DNA from 3 places in the Cronobacter condimenti 1330 genome. Region 1 is predicted to be linked to each of the others. Evidence: predicted binding sites of a transcription regulator. Region 1 holds the regulator's gene; each other region holds the start of a gene.
The links. The regulator CRP, encoded in region 1, controls carbon source genes, mostly activating them, when cyclic AMP is high. The targets are predictions, from matches to a motif close to ATGTGANNNNNNTCACAT.

Region 1 (5,720 bases):
ATCGCCAGTGCAGCGCCCTGCCGCGGCTCACTGCTATCACGCGTCCGACGCTTATCATTCACGCCAAAGATGACCCGTTTATGGATCATCACGTGATCCCCGATATCACCACGCTGCCTGCTAATATTGAATATCAGCTGACGGAACATGGCGGTCACGTGGGTTTCGTCGGCGGCACGCTGCGCCAGCCGAAAATGTGGCTGGAACAGCGCATTCCTGACTGGTTAACCCCTTATCTGGACCGATAAATGATCATTCCCTGGCAAGAAGTCGACCCTGAGACGCTGGATCGCCTGATTGAAGCCTTCGTCTTGCGCGAAGGCACCGATTATGGTGAACATGAACGCTCGCTTGAGCAAAAGGTCGCCGATGTGCGGCGTCAGTTGCAAAGCGGCGAAGCCGTTCTGGTGTGGTCCGAACTGCACGAAACGGTCAATATCATGCCGCGCTCGCAGTTTCGCGGTTAATCTTGCCAGGCGGAGCCTTGCCCCGCCGCTTCAGGGAGTTGTCTCGCTATGTCTGCCAAACATCCGGTCATCGCTGTCACGGGCTCCAGCGGCGCGGGAACCACCACTACCAGCCTCGCGTTTCGTAAAATCTTTGCACAATTAAACCTGCGCGCCGCCGAGGTCGAAGGCGATAGCTTCCATCGCTACACGCGCCCCGAAATGGACATGGCTATCCGTAAAGCGCGCGATCTGGGCCGTCACATTAGCTATTTCGGCCCGGAAGCGAACGACTTCGGCCTGCTGGAGCAAACTTTTGTCGAGTACGGCCTGACCGGTACAGGGCAGTCGCGCAAATACCTGCACACCTACGATGAGGCAGTGCCGTGGAATCAGGTGCCAGGCACGTTTACGCCGTGGCAACCGCTGCCGGAACCGACAGACGTGTTGTTCTACGAAGGGCTACATGGCGGCGTGGTAACTCCGCAAAACGACGTGGCGAAACATGTGGATTTGCTGGTGGGCGTGGTGCCTATCGTCAACCTGGAGTGGATACAAAAGATGATCCGCGATACCAGCGAGCGCGGCCATTCCCGCGAGGCGGTGATGGACTCTGTCGTGCGTTCGATGGAGGATTACATCAACTACATCACGCCACAGTTCTCTCGTACGCATATCAACTTCCAGCGCGTGCCGACAGTGGATACGTCCAACCCGTTTGCCGCCAAAGGCATCCCGTCGCTTGATGAAAGCTTCGTCGTCATCCATTTCCGTAATCTGGATAATATTGACTACCCGTGGCTGCTTGCGATGCTGCAGGGTTCGTTTATTTCCCACATCAATACGCTAGTGGTGCCGGGCGGGAAAATGGGGCTGGCGATGGAGTTAATTATGTTGCCGCTGGTGCAACGACTGATGGAAGGCAAGCAGATCGACTGAGATCATGCCCGGTGGCGCTGCGCTTACCGGGCCTACAAAGACAGTTAGCGTGTGAACGGGTCAGCGAAGCGCCGCCCGCCGCGCCATTACCCTTCGATAACTTCGTAAGAGTGCGTGATATCTACGCCTTTACCGAGCATCAACGCGACCGAGCAATATTTCTCCGCCGACAGATCCACCGCACGCGCGACCGCCGCCTCTTTCAGGGCCTTGCCCGTCACCACGAAATGCAGATTGATATGTGTGAACAGACGCGGCGCTTCTTCGCGACGCTCAGAGGTCAGCTTCACTTCACAATCGGTCACGTCGTGACGGCCTTTTTGCAGAATAGAAACCACGTCAATCGCGCTGCAACCGCCAGCGGCCATCAGCACCATTTCCATCGGGCTCGGCGCTTTGTCGCCGGAGTTGCCGTCCATCAGAATCTGGTGGCCGGATGCGGACTCACCCAGGAAGGTTAAGCCTTCCACCCATTTCACTCGTGCATGCATGATTATCACTCCAGGGCATTCATTTTCCTGACAGATTACGCGGGCGCGTCGTCAGAGGCAATGGAAGGCGACCTGCGTCAAGCTGAAACGAGACAACAGGAGACACCTGATAAAAGCTATGCTAAAACAGTCTGGATGCAGCGGCGATACATTGATGTTACGCATGTATGCAGAGGAGAAGACAATTTATCGGCTGCGACGTCCACGGACAGCCAACTTCCCTGGACGCGGGAAGATGATGATTGCAAAGCCAGACAGGGGTTACGCGCCCTGTCTTTGGAGCCAGTTTAAAACAGAGGATAACCGCGCATGGTGCTTGGCAAACCGCAAACAGACCCGACTCTTGAATGGTTCTTGTCTCATTGCCACATTCATAAATATCCATCTAAGAGCACGCTGATTCACCAGGGTGAAAAAGCGGAGACGCTGTATTACATCGTCAAAGGCTCAGTGGCAGTGTTGATCAAAGATGAAGAGGGCAAGGAGATGATCCTCTCGTACCTGAATCAGGGAGACTTCATCGGCGAACTGGGTTTGTTCGAGGAAGGTCAGGAACGCAGCGCCTGGGTTCGCGCTAAAACTGCCTGTGAAGTGGCTGAGATCTCTTATAAAAAATTCCGTCAGCTGATTCAGGTAAACCCGGATATTCTGATGCGTCTCTCCTCACAGATGGCGCGTCGTCTGCAGGTCACCTCTGAAAAAGTCGGTAACCTGGCGTTCCTCGACGTGACAGGCCGCATCGCGCAGACGCTGCTGAATCTCGCAAAACAGCCGGACGCCATGACCCATCCGGACGGCATGCAGATCAAAATCACCCGTCAGGAAATCGGTCAGATCGTGGGCTGCTCCCGCGAAACCGTGGGCCGTATCCTGAAAATGCTTGAAGATCAGAACCTGATCTCCGCGCACGGGAAAACTATCGTGGTTTACGGAACCCGCTAAGGTTCCTGAAAAAAACGGCGTGTCGCTTCGGTAACACGCCGTTTTTGTTTCTATACTTCTCCCCTATGTGGCGTCGTCTTATCTATCACCCTGAAATCAATTACGCTTTGCGGCAAACACTGATCTTAAGCCTGCCGGTGGCGGTCGGGTTGATGCTGGGCCACTTACAACAGGGATTACTCTTCTCACTGGTGCCCGCCTGCTGCAACATCGCTGGTCTCGACACCCCGCATAAACGTTTTTTCAAACGCCTTATCATCGGCGCCTCGCTCTTCGCGCTTAGTAGTCTTGCGGTACAGTTTCTGCTGCTACAGGCGGTGCCGCTGCCGCTTATTTTGCTGATGCTGGCGCTGTTGCTTGGCGTCACGGCGGAAATCAGCCCGCTTCACGCGCGCCTGCTGCCCGCGTCGCTCATCGCCGCCATTTTCACCCTAAGTCTCGCCGGGAATATGCCCGTCTGGCAGCCGATGCTGCTCTATATCCTTGGCACGCTCTGGTACGGCGCGTTCAACGGCTTCTGGTTCTGGCTGTGGCGCGAGCAGCCGCTGCGTGAGTCGCTAAGCCTGATTTATAAAAGCCTCGCCGACTACTGCGAAGCAAAATACAGTCTGCTGACGCGCCACACCGACCCGGAACAGGCGCTACCGCCGCTGCTGGTGCATCAGCAAAAAGTGGTGGATCAGATAAGCCAGTGTTATCAGCAGTTGCAGATGCTGGCAGCTACCCGGCAGAACGGTTACAAGCGCCTGCTGCGCTCGTTTCAGGTGGCGCTCGATCTTCAGGAGCATATTTCGGTCTCGCTGCATCAGCCAGGCGAAGTACAAAAACTGGTGGAGCGCAGCCACGCCGAAGAAGTGCTGCGCTGGACAGCCCAGACCGTGGCCACGCGTCTTCGCACGCTCTCAGACGACATTCTTTATCACCGCTATTCGCACCGCTTTTCAATGGATAAACAGGTCGCGGCGCTGGCGAAAATCGCCCGCCAGCACCCGGATAACCCCGTCGGACAGTTCTGCGAATATCACTTCAGCCGTATCGCACGCGTGCTGCGCACCCAGCGTCCGCTTTATGCCCGCGACATGATGGACAGCGGCCAGCGACGTTTGCCGCTGTTACCTGCCCTGAAAAGCTATTTGTCGCTCAAATCCGCCGCGCTACGCACTTCGGCGCGACTGGGCGTAATGCTGGCGGCGGCCGGTCTGCTGGCGAGCGTGTTTCAGCTGCCAAAACCCTACTGGATCCTGATGACGGTTCTGTTCGTGACGCAAAACGGCTATGGCGCGACGCGCGTGCGCATTCTGCATCGTGCGGGCGGGACGCTGGCGGGGTTGATTATCGCGGGCATTACGCTTCACCTGAAGGTGCCACAGGGCTATACGCTGCTCGGCATGCTGCTGGTGACGCTCATCAGTTATCTCATCATCCGGCGCAACTACGGCTGGGCGATGATCGGCTTTACCGTGACGGCGGTCTATTCGCTACAACTTCTGACGCTGAACGGCGAACAGTACATCGTGGCGCGCCTGATAGACACGCTGACGGGTTGCCTTATCGCCTTCGGCGGTATGGTCTGGCTTTGGCCGCAGTGGCAAAGCGGCCTGCTGCGACAGAATGCGCATGACGCCCTGGAGGCCGACCAGGAGGCGCTGCGCCTGATCCTGAGCGACGATCCGCAACCCGCGCCGCTCGCCTGGCAGCGCATGCGCGTTAACCAGGCGCACAACGCGCTCTATAATTCACTCAATCAGGCGATGCAGGAGCCAGGCTTTAACAGCCGTTATCTGGAAGATATGCGCCTGTGGGTGACGCACAGCCAGTTTATCGTCGAGCATGTTAACGCCATCACGACGCTTGCCCGCGAGCAGGCCTCACTCACGCCAGAGGCGGCGGCGCGTTATTTGCAGGCGTGTGAAATCGCACTGCAACGCTGTCAGCAGCGGCTGGAATATGACGCGCCGGGCGAGACGCAAAATGAGTCGGTGCTGGAAGGGGAAGAGGTATTACCGGAAGGGCCGCTCAGCGTCATGGAACATCATCTGCTGCGCATCCTTGACCATCTGCGCACCATGCATACCATTTCATCTGTGGCGTGGCGTCAGCGACCGCATCACGGCATCTGGCTCAGGCGCCGCCTGAGCCAGCCGCGCTGATTAGTTGTTCACCACGCGTGCTACGGCGTCTGCAAAACGGCGCATGCCTTCATCAATATCCGCGGTTTCCACCAGCAGTGACGGCGCAAAGCGCATCACGTCCGGCCCGGCATTCAGTACCATGACACCTTCTGCCGCGGCGGCGTAAAGGAAATCACGGGCGCGTCCATGGAAAGCCGGGGAGAGCTCAGCGCCAATCAGTAGCCCCATGCCGCGGATATCGCTGAACAACCCATATTGTTCCCCAATCTTTGTAAGATGCTGTACAAACTGCTCGCGCTTGTGCGCCACGCCATCCAGCACCTCCGGGGTATTAATAATATCAAACGCCTCACCCGCCACCGCACAGGCCAGCGGGTTGCCGCCATAGGTAGAGCCGTGTGAGCCGACATGAAACGCCGATGCCACGTCATGCGTAGTGAGCATCGCGCTGACCGGGAACCCGCCGCCCAGCGCTTTGGCGCTGGTCAGAATGTCCGGCGTCACGCCGTAGTGCATATAGGCAAAAAGCTTGCCGCTGCGGCCCATACCGCACTGCACTTCGTCAAACACCAGCAGCGCCTGATGCTGGTCACACAACTCACGCAGACCACGCAGGAAATCAGGCGTCGCGGCTGTCACGCCGCCTTCACCCTGCACAGGCTCAACCACAACCGCGCAGGTGTGGTCATCCATTACGGCTTTTACCGCATCGAGATCGTTAAACGGCACATGGATGATATCGGCGGGTTTAGGGCCGAAACCGTCAGAGT
Region 2 (5,720 bases), 1.2 Mb from region 1:
ATTGATTGGAGCCATAATGACTATCAAAGAAAACGATTTCCGGAAAATCGACCTGAATTTGCTTATCGCCTTTGCGGTGCTGTTTCGCGAGCAGAGTGTGTCGCTCGCCGCCGATAAACTGCACCTGGGCCAGCCCGCGGTGAGCGGTGCGCTCTCTCGCCTGCGCGATATGTTTGATGATCCGCTCTTTATTCGCAGCGGCCACCGTATGCAGCCGACCGCGCGCGCCGTCGCCCTGCACGCTGAACTGATGCCGCTCCTGGAACAGCTACAGTCGGCGCTGTTTCAGCAGGCCGAGTTTCATCCGCGGCAGGCGAGCGCGACGATAACGCTCGGTATGACCGACTGGGTGGAAATGTGGCTGATGCCGACGCTTATCCCTGCGCTGCGTCATGCAGCCCCCGGTCTTCGTCTCAACGTGGTGGCGAGTTCGCCGTTTAGCGACGCGCGCCGACTGGAAGAAGGCGAGCTGGACATGGCGATAAGCGTGGCGGCGCCAGGCCCGCGCTGGCAGGAGCGCGAGGTGCTGGTGCATATGCCTTTCGTGACGCTCTGGCACCCGTCGCAGCTTGCGCTAAGCATCCCACTGACGCTTAGCGATTACACGCGCGAACCGCACCTGATGGTGACCTACCGGGAGGCGACCAGCAGCCTGATAGATACACTGCTGGCGCGCAGGGGCGAGAGCCGGACGATTAGCTACACCACACCGCATTTCGCAGGGCTGCCAGGGTTACTGATGCAGATGCCCGCACTCGCAACGGTGCCCGCCGGGCTTTGCGACATGTGGCAAACGGCATGGGGGCTTTCTGCAAGTCCCACTCCGCTGGAGGTGCCGCCGTTTGAGGTAGCGCTGTTATGGCATCAGCGGCATAACAGCGATCCGGCGCTGATGTGGCTGCGCGATTTCATTCATACGCAGGTGGCAAATCTGGGGTGAAATCAGTGGCGGTTGATAGCCTCAGCGATGGCGGCTGAGGTGTTCAGCGCGCGAATTTCGCTAAAGAGCGCTGTCGCCTCGGCATATTCTTTACGCAAGTAGCCGAGCCACTGCTTGATGCGCGCCACATGGTACATGCCTGTGTCGCCCTGTTTTTCAAGCCGTGTATATTTTTGCAGCAGCATGACGACCTCAGGCCAGGGCATACGCGGCGCATTCTCTTTAATGACGCGGCTTAAATTCGGCACATTAAGCGCGCCGCGCCCGATCATAATCGCATCGCAGCCGGTCTGCGCCATGCAGGCCTGCGCGCTGGCGTAGTCCCAGATCTCACCGTTGGCGATAACCGGGATGGAAAGCCGCTCGTGAATTTCGCCGATAGCCGCCCAGTTAATACGCTCCGCTTTATAACCATCTTCTTTGGTGCGTCCGTGCACTACCAGCTCTGTCGCACCCGCCTGTTGTACAGCATCAGCAATTTCAAAGCGCTGTGCGCCGCTGTCCCAGCCAAGCCGGATTTTTACGGTAACCGGCAGATGCGCGGGCACCGCTTCGCGCATCGCCTTCGCGCCGCGATAGATAAGATCAGGGTCTTTTAACAGTGTGGCGCCGCCGCCGCTCCCATTCACCAGTTTTGACGGGCAGCCGCAATTAAGATCAACCCCCCAGGAGCCCAGCGCCACCGCGCGGGCGGCGTTTTCCGCAAGCCATTGCGGATGCTGGCCGAGCAATTGCACCCGTACTCGCGTACCGGAAGGCGTACGGCTGTTGTGATGCAACTCCGGGCAGAGTTTATAAAACGATTTCACCGGCAGCAGGCTATCCACCACGCGCAGAAATTCGGTGATGCAGAGATCGTAATCATTCACCTCGGTGAGCAATTCACGCACCAGAGAATCAAGCACGCCTTCCATCGGCGCCAGTAAAACACGCATAACGCTACCCGCAAAAAAAAGAGGCGCTATGGTAGCGCCTTGCCACTGCGAAGGGAATGCACCGGCGAGCGTCAGCGCGTAAAACTGCAATGTTGGCTCCCGGCCGCTGTGCGTTGAGCTGCCGCGTACAGCGTGGCGCGTCAGGCCCAACGGGAAAGCAGCGTCAGCCCGAAAGTTTAGGTATGCTGATTAGGCACATGTGATCGGTAGCACAGTTTTAGATTTAATTGTATGATGAATGCGTTCGGTTAAAGGTTACTCCCTATGAGCACAATGCTGACTTCTCTCTGGCAACTGGTACGCGCTTTTATTTTGATTTACGCCTGTCTTTACGCAGGCATCGCGCTCGCGTCGCTGCTGCCGATTACGATCCCCGGCAGCATCATTGGCATGCTGATCCTCTTTTTGCTGCTGGCGTTTCAAATTCTCCCGGCGAAATGGGTGCAGCCCGCCTGTCATTTATTGATCCGCTATATGGCGCTGCTTTTTGTGCCGGTAGGCATTGGCGTAATGCAATATTTCGACGTGCTGCAGGCGCAGTTCGGGCCGGTCGTCGTTTCCTGTTTTATCAGTACGCTGGTGGTGTTTATGGTGGTGAGCTGGAGTACGCATCTGGCGCATGGCGAACGTAAAGTGGTGGGCCAGAAAAGGAGCCGCAAGGAATGATTCAGAATATCTGGTGGTCGCTGCCGCTCACGTTGCTGGTGTTTTTTGCGGCCCGCAAACTGGCCGCACGCCTGAAAAGCCCCCTGCTGAACCCGCTTCTGGTCTGCATGGTGGTGCTGATCCCGTTTCTGATGCTGACCCATATTCCCTATGAGCGCTATTTTCAGGGCAGCCGAATTTTAAATGACCTGCTGCAGCCTGCCGTAGTGGCGCTGGCGTTCCCGCTCTATGAACAGCTTCATCAGATCCGCGCGCGCTGGAAGTCAATTATTACTATCTGTTTTGCAAGCAGCGTGGTGGCGATGGTGACCGGCACGTCAGTTGCGCTGCTGATGGGCGCGAGCCCGGAAATCGCGGCTTCCGTGTTGCCAAAATCGGTGACTACGCCTATCGCGATGGCAGTGGGCGGAAGCCTTGGCGGCATTCCGGCCATTAGTGCGGTGTGCGTGATTTTTGTCGGCATTCTCGGCGCCGTTTTCGGTCATGCGCTGCTGAACCTGATGCGCATTAAGACAAAATCGGCGCGCGGGCTGGCGATGGGGACTGCCTCGCATGCGCTCGGTACCGCGCGCTGTGCTGAGCTTGACTATCAGGAAGGCGCGTTCAGTTCTCTGGCGCTGGTGATTTGCGGGATTATCACCTCGCTTTTGGCACCGTTCCTTTTTCCCATGATTCTCGCACTGTGGCGCTAAAACTTGCGATACGTCGCGCATTTTCTTTTTAAATTTCATTTGTTGCATAGCCAGTGAGAGTTAAATCACATATAAAGCCCCGATAGCGCCGTAAACTACGGTTCCGGTTACTTATTTGAGGCTTTGCCATGCACCCACGTTTTGAATCTGCCTTTGCACAGCTGCCGGCTGCGCTGCAAGCCGCTCTGGCTCCGCTGCTTGCCGATACCCATTTTCCGGCGATGTTCAGCGCTGAACAGGCCGCCGACATTCGTCGTCTGAGCGGCCTCGATGAGGATGCGCTGGCCTTTGCATTACTGCCGCTGGCAGCAGCCTGCGCACAGACCGAGATCTCCCATTTTAACGTCGGCGCGGTTGCGCGCGGCTTGAGCGGCAGCCTGTATTTCGGCGCTAATATGGAGTTTCGCGGCGCGGCGATGCAGCAGACGGTTCATGCCGAACAGAGCGCGATTACCCATGCGTGGATGCGCGGCGAAACGGGCCTTGCGGCGATTACCGTCAACTACACGCCGTGCGGCCACTGCCGCCAGTTTATGAATGAACTAAACAGCGGGCTGACGCTTCGCATCAATCTGCCTGGCCGCGCGCCATCACAGCTTAGCGATTACCTGCCGGATGCCTTTGGTCCACGCGATCTGGATATCAAAACGCTGATTTTCGATGCGGAAAACCACGGCTACGCGCTACAGGGCGACGCGCTGACCCAGGCAGCTATCGCTGCGGCCAACCGCAGCCATGCGCCTTACAGCCAGTCACCTTCCGGGCTTGCCCTTGAAACCCGCGACGGGGCCGTGTTTACCGGCAGCTATGCCGAAAACGCCGCGTTTAACCCCTCTCTGCCGCCCCTGCAGGCGGCGCTGAATCTGCTGAGTTTAACCGGCTACGGCTGGCACGACATTGCACGCGCCGTGCTCGCCGAACGCCACGAGGCAACGATTGTTCAACGCGACGCCACTGCCGCTACGCTTAACGTGCTGGGCTTCGCTGATCTTGAGTTTATTACGCTTGCCTGATGCATCACTGCGGGCGCCCTGCCCGCAGTGATGAAAATTGCTTCAACCGGACGTTCGATTCTTGCTCTTGCCCGGCGGGTAAAGTAGCCTTGAGTCTCTTTCCTTATTGCTTCGAGCCGCCTGAATGTTAAAGCGTTTGTTATACAGCCTGCTGGCCCTGATTGGCGTACTGCTGTTAACGGCGTTGCTGCTCGACCGCTGGATAAGCTGGAAAACTGCGCCCTATGTCTATGACGAATTGCAGGATTTACCCTGGCGTCAGGTCGGCGTGGTGCTCGGCACCGCCAAATATTACCGCACCGGCGTCATCAATCAGTATTACCGCTATCGCATCCAGGGCGCGCTTAATGCCTATAACAGCGGCAAAGTGAATTATCTGCTGCTGAGCGGTGATAACGCGCAGCAGAGTTACAACGAGCCGATGACGATGCGTAAAGACTTGATTGCCGCCGGGGTCGATCCGGCTGATATCGTGCTTGATTACGCTGGCTTCCGCACGCTTGATTCTATTGTGCGCACCCGTCGCGTGTTTGATACCAACGATTTCATCATCATTACCCAACGCTTCCATTGCGAGCGGGCGCTTTTTATCGCGCTGCATATGGGCATCCAGGCGCAGTGTTACGCCGTGCCATCGCCGAAGAATATGTTATCGGTACGCGTGCGTGAGTTTGGCGCACGGCTTGGCGCGCTCGCCGATCTCTATATCTTTAAGCGTGAACCACGCTTCCTGGGCCCGCTGGTGCCTATCCCGGCGCTTCATGAAGTCCCCGACGACGCGCAGGGCTACCCGGCCGTCACGCCCGAACAGATGCTGGAATTGCAGAAGAAGAAGTAAGCGGTGTGATAATCCTAAGGTGAATGGCATTGCGCGTACCCCACCTTACGAAGAAGAAAGCGCCAGCGCAGTGTCCGTAAGCGAGTAAGCGCCGCGCCGCGAATACGCTTTTCTTCACCTGCGATCCGCTCACCCCGCCTTCTCAGAAAAACGCCTCACCTCGCCTGGCGAATCCCGTCAGACGCGCCATGCACTATCTCGCTTCCATAAAAAAAGCCCCCGCAAGCGGAGGCTTTTTACTGTCACGCCACTTATTTCTTACGCGCGTATTTCAGTGAATCCAGGGCGACCGCGAAAATGATAATCCCGCCCTTGATGATGTACTGCCAGTACGGGTTAATGCCGATATAAGTCAGGCCGTAGTTGATAACGGTGAAGATAATCACACCCGTCACCACACCCAGCACTGTACCCACGCCGCCGCTGAATGACACACCGCCCACGACGCATGCCGCGATGGCATCAAGCTCATACATAAAGCCCAGGTTGTTGGTGGCAGAGCCGATACGGCCCGCTTCCAGCATCCCACCGAAGGCATAGAACACGCCAGAGAGCGCATAAATCATCAGCAGGTTCAGCGCTACGTTGACGCCGGAGACTTTCGCCGCTTCCGGGTTGCCGCCGATGGCGAAGATG
Region 3 (5,720 bases), 1.8 Mb from region 1:
GAGTAACCACGCGGCGTTTTACTTCGTCAAAGGATGGATGCGATGCGTGCGTTACTGCTACTGGGCTGCGCCCTTTTCTCTTCTCCACTGCTGGCGGATTGCCTGCAAACGGAGGCCAACGCCGTGGCCGCGGCTGAATTTACCTACTCCGTCAGAACGGTGACTGGCGCGCCCCACGCGCCTTTCTATTCCGCGCCATCCGCCGCGTGCAAGCTGGACGCGTTCCTGGTGCCTGGCGATACGGTGCAGGTTTATCGCCTGGCAAAACCAGCCGGTGGCGAGGCCACAGCCTCGTTCGCCTGGGTAAGTTATCGCGACGCCGCCGGACGCGTGGCAACAGGCTGGATGGATACCTCATCGCTGCGCGAACAACCCGCGTTATTGACACCGCAAGGCGCCTGCGCTGCCCGCCTTCGCGACCTGGACGGCGTGCAGGACACACCCGAGGCGGCCAACCGTTATCAGGTCACTGGCGGCCGCCGCTTTTTCTACTCCGCGCCTGACGCACAGTGTCGTGATACGCAGCTGTTTCTGGTCGCAGGCGATACGGTAAGCGTGACGCGCGCGCTGCCGGATGCCGGATTCAGCGAGGCGACCTGGTATGGGAAAGACGGGAAAATCGTCAGGGGCTGGCTTGAAACCCCGGCGCTGCGCGCCACCGGCGATGGCGAGCGCTGGCGTGACGATATCAGCCCAAGCCCGCTTGCCCGCGTGACGCGTACCGTTTCGCTGGCGCTTAATCCCAACGGTCAGTGCATTTTCTATGAGAATGCCCAGGACGGCGGCCTTTTTCGCCTGCTGGTGCGCGAGGATCATACGCGCGACGGATGTCGCGGTGGTGCGGATCCAGAAGTGGCACCGGTGGTGGCCACGATAGATATCGATATTGCCAGCGGAAATATTGTGCGCAGAGCACCAGCGGGCGAGTAATTTCGGCACGTGACATTCATCACACAAATGCCTCGTTTTTGATCGAGATTAACGTTTTTCCGGTTGCGGTTTTTAAAATGGGGCTCGTCTGGATCATTACCACCTGTTCAGAGGAGAAATCACCATGATGACCTACGATCGCAACCGTAACGCTATTACTACCGGCAGCCGCGTGATGATTAGTACATCCGGCCAGACTGGCGTCATTAAAGCTATCCATGGCGAAGGGATGACGCCGGAGCAGATCCGTCGCGGGCGCACTGTTGAAGTGGAAGGTTGCGAAGGTAAATTCGAGCCGATCGCGCTGATTCGTCTGGGGTTACATTAATTTCGTGCGGCGGGTAGCGTCAGGTTTACCCGCCCGGCGTAAAACAAAAAATGCCGCTGTAGCGGCATTTTTTTCAGGCAGACGTTTCATTCAACGGGCGCATGGCGCCAGGCTTATCCGTCCTGCGCCATCAGGCAAACTGTTTTACGTAATGCGCCACCGTGGCTTTCGCGCCCGCTTCCTGCAACATCGTATACGCCTGCGTGACCTGCGCAACAAACGCAGGCTGACGCGCGAGATCCTCGCCGAAAATCGCACTGATGCCGAGCAGCGCCTGCACGCGGGCTTCACCCTCTTCGCTTGCGCGCACCACGTGCTGAATTACATCCTGCAGCGGGTCGCACACCTCAATGGGGTTGCCCTCTTCATCCACCCCGCCGACATAACGCATCCAGCCTGCCACGCCGAGCGTTAAGAGCGCGCTCGCGCCGCCGTGTGCCTGATGCCAGCGCAGCGAATCCAGCCAGCGCTGCGGCAATTTCTGGCTCCCGTCCATCGCTATCTGCCAGGTGCGGTGGCGCAGCGCCGGATTGCTGTAGCGCTCAATTAACAGATCCGCGTAGCCTGCGAGATCAACATCCTGCACGCTGAGCGTCGGCGCCTGTTCTTTCAGCATCAGCGCATGGGCCGCGCGACGGTAATTCGCATCATTCATGCAGTCGTTAATGTGCTGATACCCGGCCAGATAGCCCAGATACGCGAGAAACGAATGGCTGCCGTTGAGCATACGCAGTTTCATCTCTTCAAACGGCACCACATCGCGCACCAGCTGCGCGCCTGCGTTTTCCCACGCCGGGCGACCCGCCACGAAATTATCTTCAATCACCCACTGGCGGAACGGCTCACAGGCAACACCTGCCGGGTCACGCACGCCGGTAAGCTGCTCGATTTTATCAAGCGTCTCCGGGGTGACCGCGGGCACAATGCGATCCACCATCGTGGACGGGAATGTCACGTTTGCCTCAATCCAGGCCGCCAGGCTCGCGTCCACCGCGCGGGCATACGCCGTCACCACCTTGCGTGCCACCTGGCCGTTCTCCGGCATATTGTCACAGGACATGACGCTGAACCCTTTAAGCCCGGCGGCCTTGCGGCGCGCCAGCGCCTCGACAATCACCCCGGGCGCCGACGACGGCTGTTGCGGATGCGCCAGATCGGCGGCGATAAGCGGGTTTTCCAGCATCAGTTCGCCGGTCGCGGGCGAATGGCAGTAGCCTTTTTCCGTGATGGTGAGCGACACAATCGCTACCTCCGGCTGACACAGCGCGGTGAGCACCGCCTCCAGCCCATCCACCTGCGCATGCAGCGCGTTCTTTACCACACCCACCACACGGGCGCGCCAGGCATCTGCCGACATCTCCGCTACGGTATAGAGATTATCCTGACGACGGATATCGGCTATCTGCTGCTCACCGCCAATCAGGTTAACTTCGCAATAGCCCCAGTCGCTGCCATGCTCAGCGGCCAGAATATCGGTATAAACGCCCTGATGCGCGCGATGAAACGCGCCAAAACCAAGGTGAACGATACGCGCGACCAGCGCGTCACGATCGTAGAGAGGAAGCACAGCGTGAGCATTCAAAAGCGTGGATTTCATAACAAAGACCCGATTGATAAATAAAGTAATTTGTATGAAGACTACGCGCCGTAGCGGCGCGCTTTATGATTTGCGACAGTTTTTACGCACTACATTAACTAGAATGGTAGTAAAGTGTGACTTTCATCACGCTTTACGGGTAATCAGGATCGGTATTGGGAATTAGACAGCGACAGGTTTTGCGGCAAGACGGGTCACGGCGCGCTCTTTGACGAAGGTCCAGAGGATGATCGCACCGACAATATCCATCATGCTGAGGATAATAAAGAACGGATTGTAACCGACGGTTTTTACCAGTCCGCCCATGATTAGGGTGCAGATGAAAATGCCTGTCCACCCGGCGGTACCGGCAAACCCGCTGACGGTCGAGGTTTCGTTGCGTCTGAAAAGATCGGTTGCCATCGTAATGACCTGGGTGGAGAGCATCTGGTGCGCGAAAGCGCAGACAGAAACCAGCCCGACCGCCAGATACGCGCTTTCGACAAATCCGACAAACGCCAGCGGCAGCATCAGCAGCGCGCCAATGCTAAAGCCAATACGGCGGGCGTTGATGGTGGAAATATTCCAGCGCTTCATCATCACGTTATTTAAAAAGCCGCCCGCCATGCCACCGAAATCGGCAGCCAGAAACGGCAGCCAGGCGAACAGCGCAATCTCTTTGAGCGGCATATGACGCACCGTCATCAGATAAACCGGCAACCAGAAGTTAATGGTTCCCCACGCCGGGTCGGCAAGAAAGCGCGGCAGCGCAATACCCCAGAAGTTTCGCTGGCGCAGGATCTGCAATATGGAGGGTTTCGTGCCGTCCGCCTCCAGATGCTTCTCCTGCCCCTCTTCAATATATCTGGCTTCCTGCGCGCTTAACCGGCGGTGGCGTGACGGCGCTTCATAGCCGAACCACCAGATAACGGCGAATACAAGACCGAGCGCGCCGGTGATGACAAACGCCATCTCCCAGTTGTACGCCATGATGGCCCAGACGACTAACGGCGGCGCCAGCATCGCGCCAATAGACGTGCCGATATTCGCCACCCCGCCTGCAATCCCACGCTCCTTCGCCGGGAACCATTCAGAATTACACTTTACGCCCGCCGGAATAGCAGACGCTTCACTAAGGCCCATCAGGCCACGCAAAAACGCCAGTCCGCCCCACGAATGACAGGTGGCGTGCGCCATATTTGTGAGTGACCAGGCAATGATCATAATAAAAAAGCCGAGCTTTAAGCCCACCACATCAATAAAGAAGCCGCACAGCGGCTGCGCTATCGTATAGGCAAACTGAAAGGCGCTTAATATCCACGAATATTGCTGCTCGTTGATATGAAGCTCGGTAAATAAGGTTGGCGCGGAAACGCTCAGCGAACTGCGCGCCAGCGCATTAATAATCGTGCCTAATGACACCAGGCCTATCATATACCAGCGTAATTTTCTGATTTTCATGGGTAGGGTTCCGGAGGTTATCGTTATTATTTCATTTCAGGCTATCTGTGGTGTTACCAGTTCCACAGCGTGCCGTCTTCAAGGCGGGCGACCGGCAAATAAGCCGGATCGTAGGGGTATTTCGCCGCCAGTTTTTCGTCAAATTCGATGCCAAGCCCTGGTTTGTCGCCCGGGTGCATATAGCCATGGTCGAACGTCCAGCTGTGCGGGAACACCTCCAGCATCTGTTCGGAATACCCCATGAACTCCTGCACGCCGAAATTTGGTACCCAGAGATCAAAATGCAGCGCGGCAGCGTGACAAATGGGGGAGAGATCCGACGGGCCGTGCGAGCCGGTACGTACCTGATAAAGCGCCGCAAAATCGGCAATGCGGCGCATGCCGGTAATGCCGCCCGCGTGGGTGACGGTCGTGCGGATGTAATCAATCAGTTGCTCTTCGATAAGCTGTTTGCAGTCCCAGATACTGTTAAAGACTTCCCCTACCGCAATCGGTGTGACGGTGTGCTGACGAATGAGACGGAAACAGGCCTGGTTTTCGGCGGGGGTGGGATCTTCCATCCAGAACAGGCGGTGATCCTCAATACTTTTACCAAACCGCGCGGCCTCGATGGGCGTCAGGCGGTGATGCATGTCGTGCAGCAAATGCTCATGGAAGCCAAATTTATCGCGCACGGCCTCGAAGAGTTTCGGGGTGAAATCGAGATATTTTTCCGTTGACCAGAACTGCTCTTCCGGCCACTGGCCTTTTGTGGCCGGTTCATACGCCAGCCCTTTGCCTTTTGCCATGCCGTAGGTGGTTTTCATACCCGGCACGCCGCACTGTACGCGAATGGCTTTAAAACCCAGCTCTTTATGGCGCGCGTAATCGTCCAGCACCTCATCAATGGAATGCCCGGTGGTGTGGCAATAGACCATCACACCGTCGCGCGACGCGCCGCCGAGCAGCTGATAGAGCGGCATCCCGGCAGCTTTGGCTTTGATATCCCAAAGCGCGGTGTCGATAGCGGCAATCGCCGACATCGTGACCGGGCCGCGCCGCCAGTACGCGCCTTTGTAGAAAAACTGCCAGATATCCTCGATACGCTGCGCGTCACGCCCGATAAGCTGCGGGCAGAGATGATCGCGCAGATAACTGGCGACCGACAGCTCGCGTCCGTTAAGCGTGGCGTCGCCAAGCCCGATCAGGCCGTCCTCAGTCGTGATTTTAAGCGTGACAAAATTGCGCCCCGGGCACGTCACAAATACTTCCGCCTTACTGATTTTCATAGTGCTCCCTTTTCAACACGAAACTGCGCGTAACTGTACGCATTACGATCAACTGATATAACTACCATACAAGTTGAATGCGCAGAAAAATGCGTGGAGCTTCACAAAGCGTGAAGGCATTTTCATGTCGGATAAAGGGATGACAACAGGAAAGCGT

Region 2: the regulator CRP is predicted to act here: its motif matches at 3,287-3,304, upstream of cdd (cytidine deaminase).
Region 3: the regulator CRP is predicted to act here: its motif matches at 2,970-2,987, upstream of AFK62_RS09910 (mannitol dehydrogenase family protein).

The regions. Positions count from the first base shown of each region.
Region 1 is NZ_CP012264.1:3,987,964-3,993,683, forward strand. It holds gene AFK62_RS18360 (hydrolase) at 1-248, shown strand, start outside; gene AFK62_RS18365 (YheU family protein) at 249-467, shown strand; gene AFK62_RS18370 (phosphoribulokinase) at 516-1,385, shown strand; gene AFK62_RS18375 (OsmC family protein) at 1,472-1,876, opposite strand; gene crp (cAMP-activated global transcriptional regulator CRP) at 2,186-2,818, shown strand; gene AFK62_RS18385 (YccS/YhfK family putative transporter) at 2,884-4,968, shown strand; gene argD (bifunctional acetylornithine/succinyldiaminopimelate transaminase) at 4,969-5,720, opposite strand, start outside.
Region 2 is NZ_CP012264.1:2,824,949-2,830,668, forward strand. It holds gene AFK62_RS12870 (LysR family transcriptional regulator) at 17-940, shown strand; gene dusC (tRNA dihydrouridine(16) synthase DusC) at 943-1,875, opposite strand; gene AFK62_RS12880 (CidA/LrgA family protein) at 2,140-2,541, shown strand; gene AFK62_RS12885 (CidB/LrgB family autolysis modulator) at 2,538-3,233, shown strand; gene cdd (cytidine deaminase) at 3,362-4,246, shown strand; gene sanA (outer membrane permeability protein SanA) at 4,371-5,084, shown strand; gene mglC (galactose/methyl galactoside ABC transporter permease MglC) at 5,336-5,720, opposite strand, start outside.
Region 3 is NZ_CP012264.1:2,167,965-2,173,684, forward strand. It holds gene AFK62_RS09895 (GntR family transcriptional regulator) at 1-6, shown strand, start outside; gene AFK62_RS09900 (hypothetical protein) at 43-930, shown strand; gene ydfZ (putative selenium delivery protein YdfZ) at 1,055-1,258, shown strand; gene AFK62_RS09910 (mannitol dehydrogenase family protein) at 1,389-2,855, opposite strand; gene AFK62_RS09915 (MFS transporter) at 3,018-4,295, opposite strand; gene manD (D-mannonate dehydratase ManD) at 4,349-5,563, opposite strand; gene AFK62_RS09925 (YnfA family protein) at 5,720-5,720, opposite strand, start outside.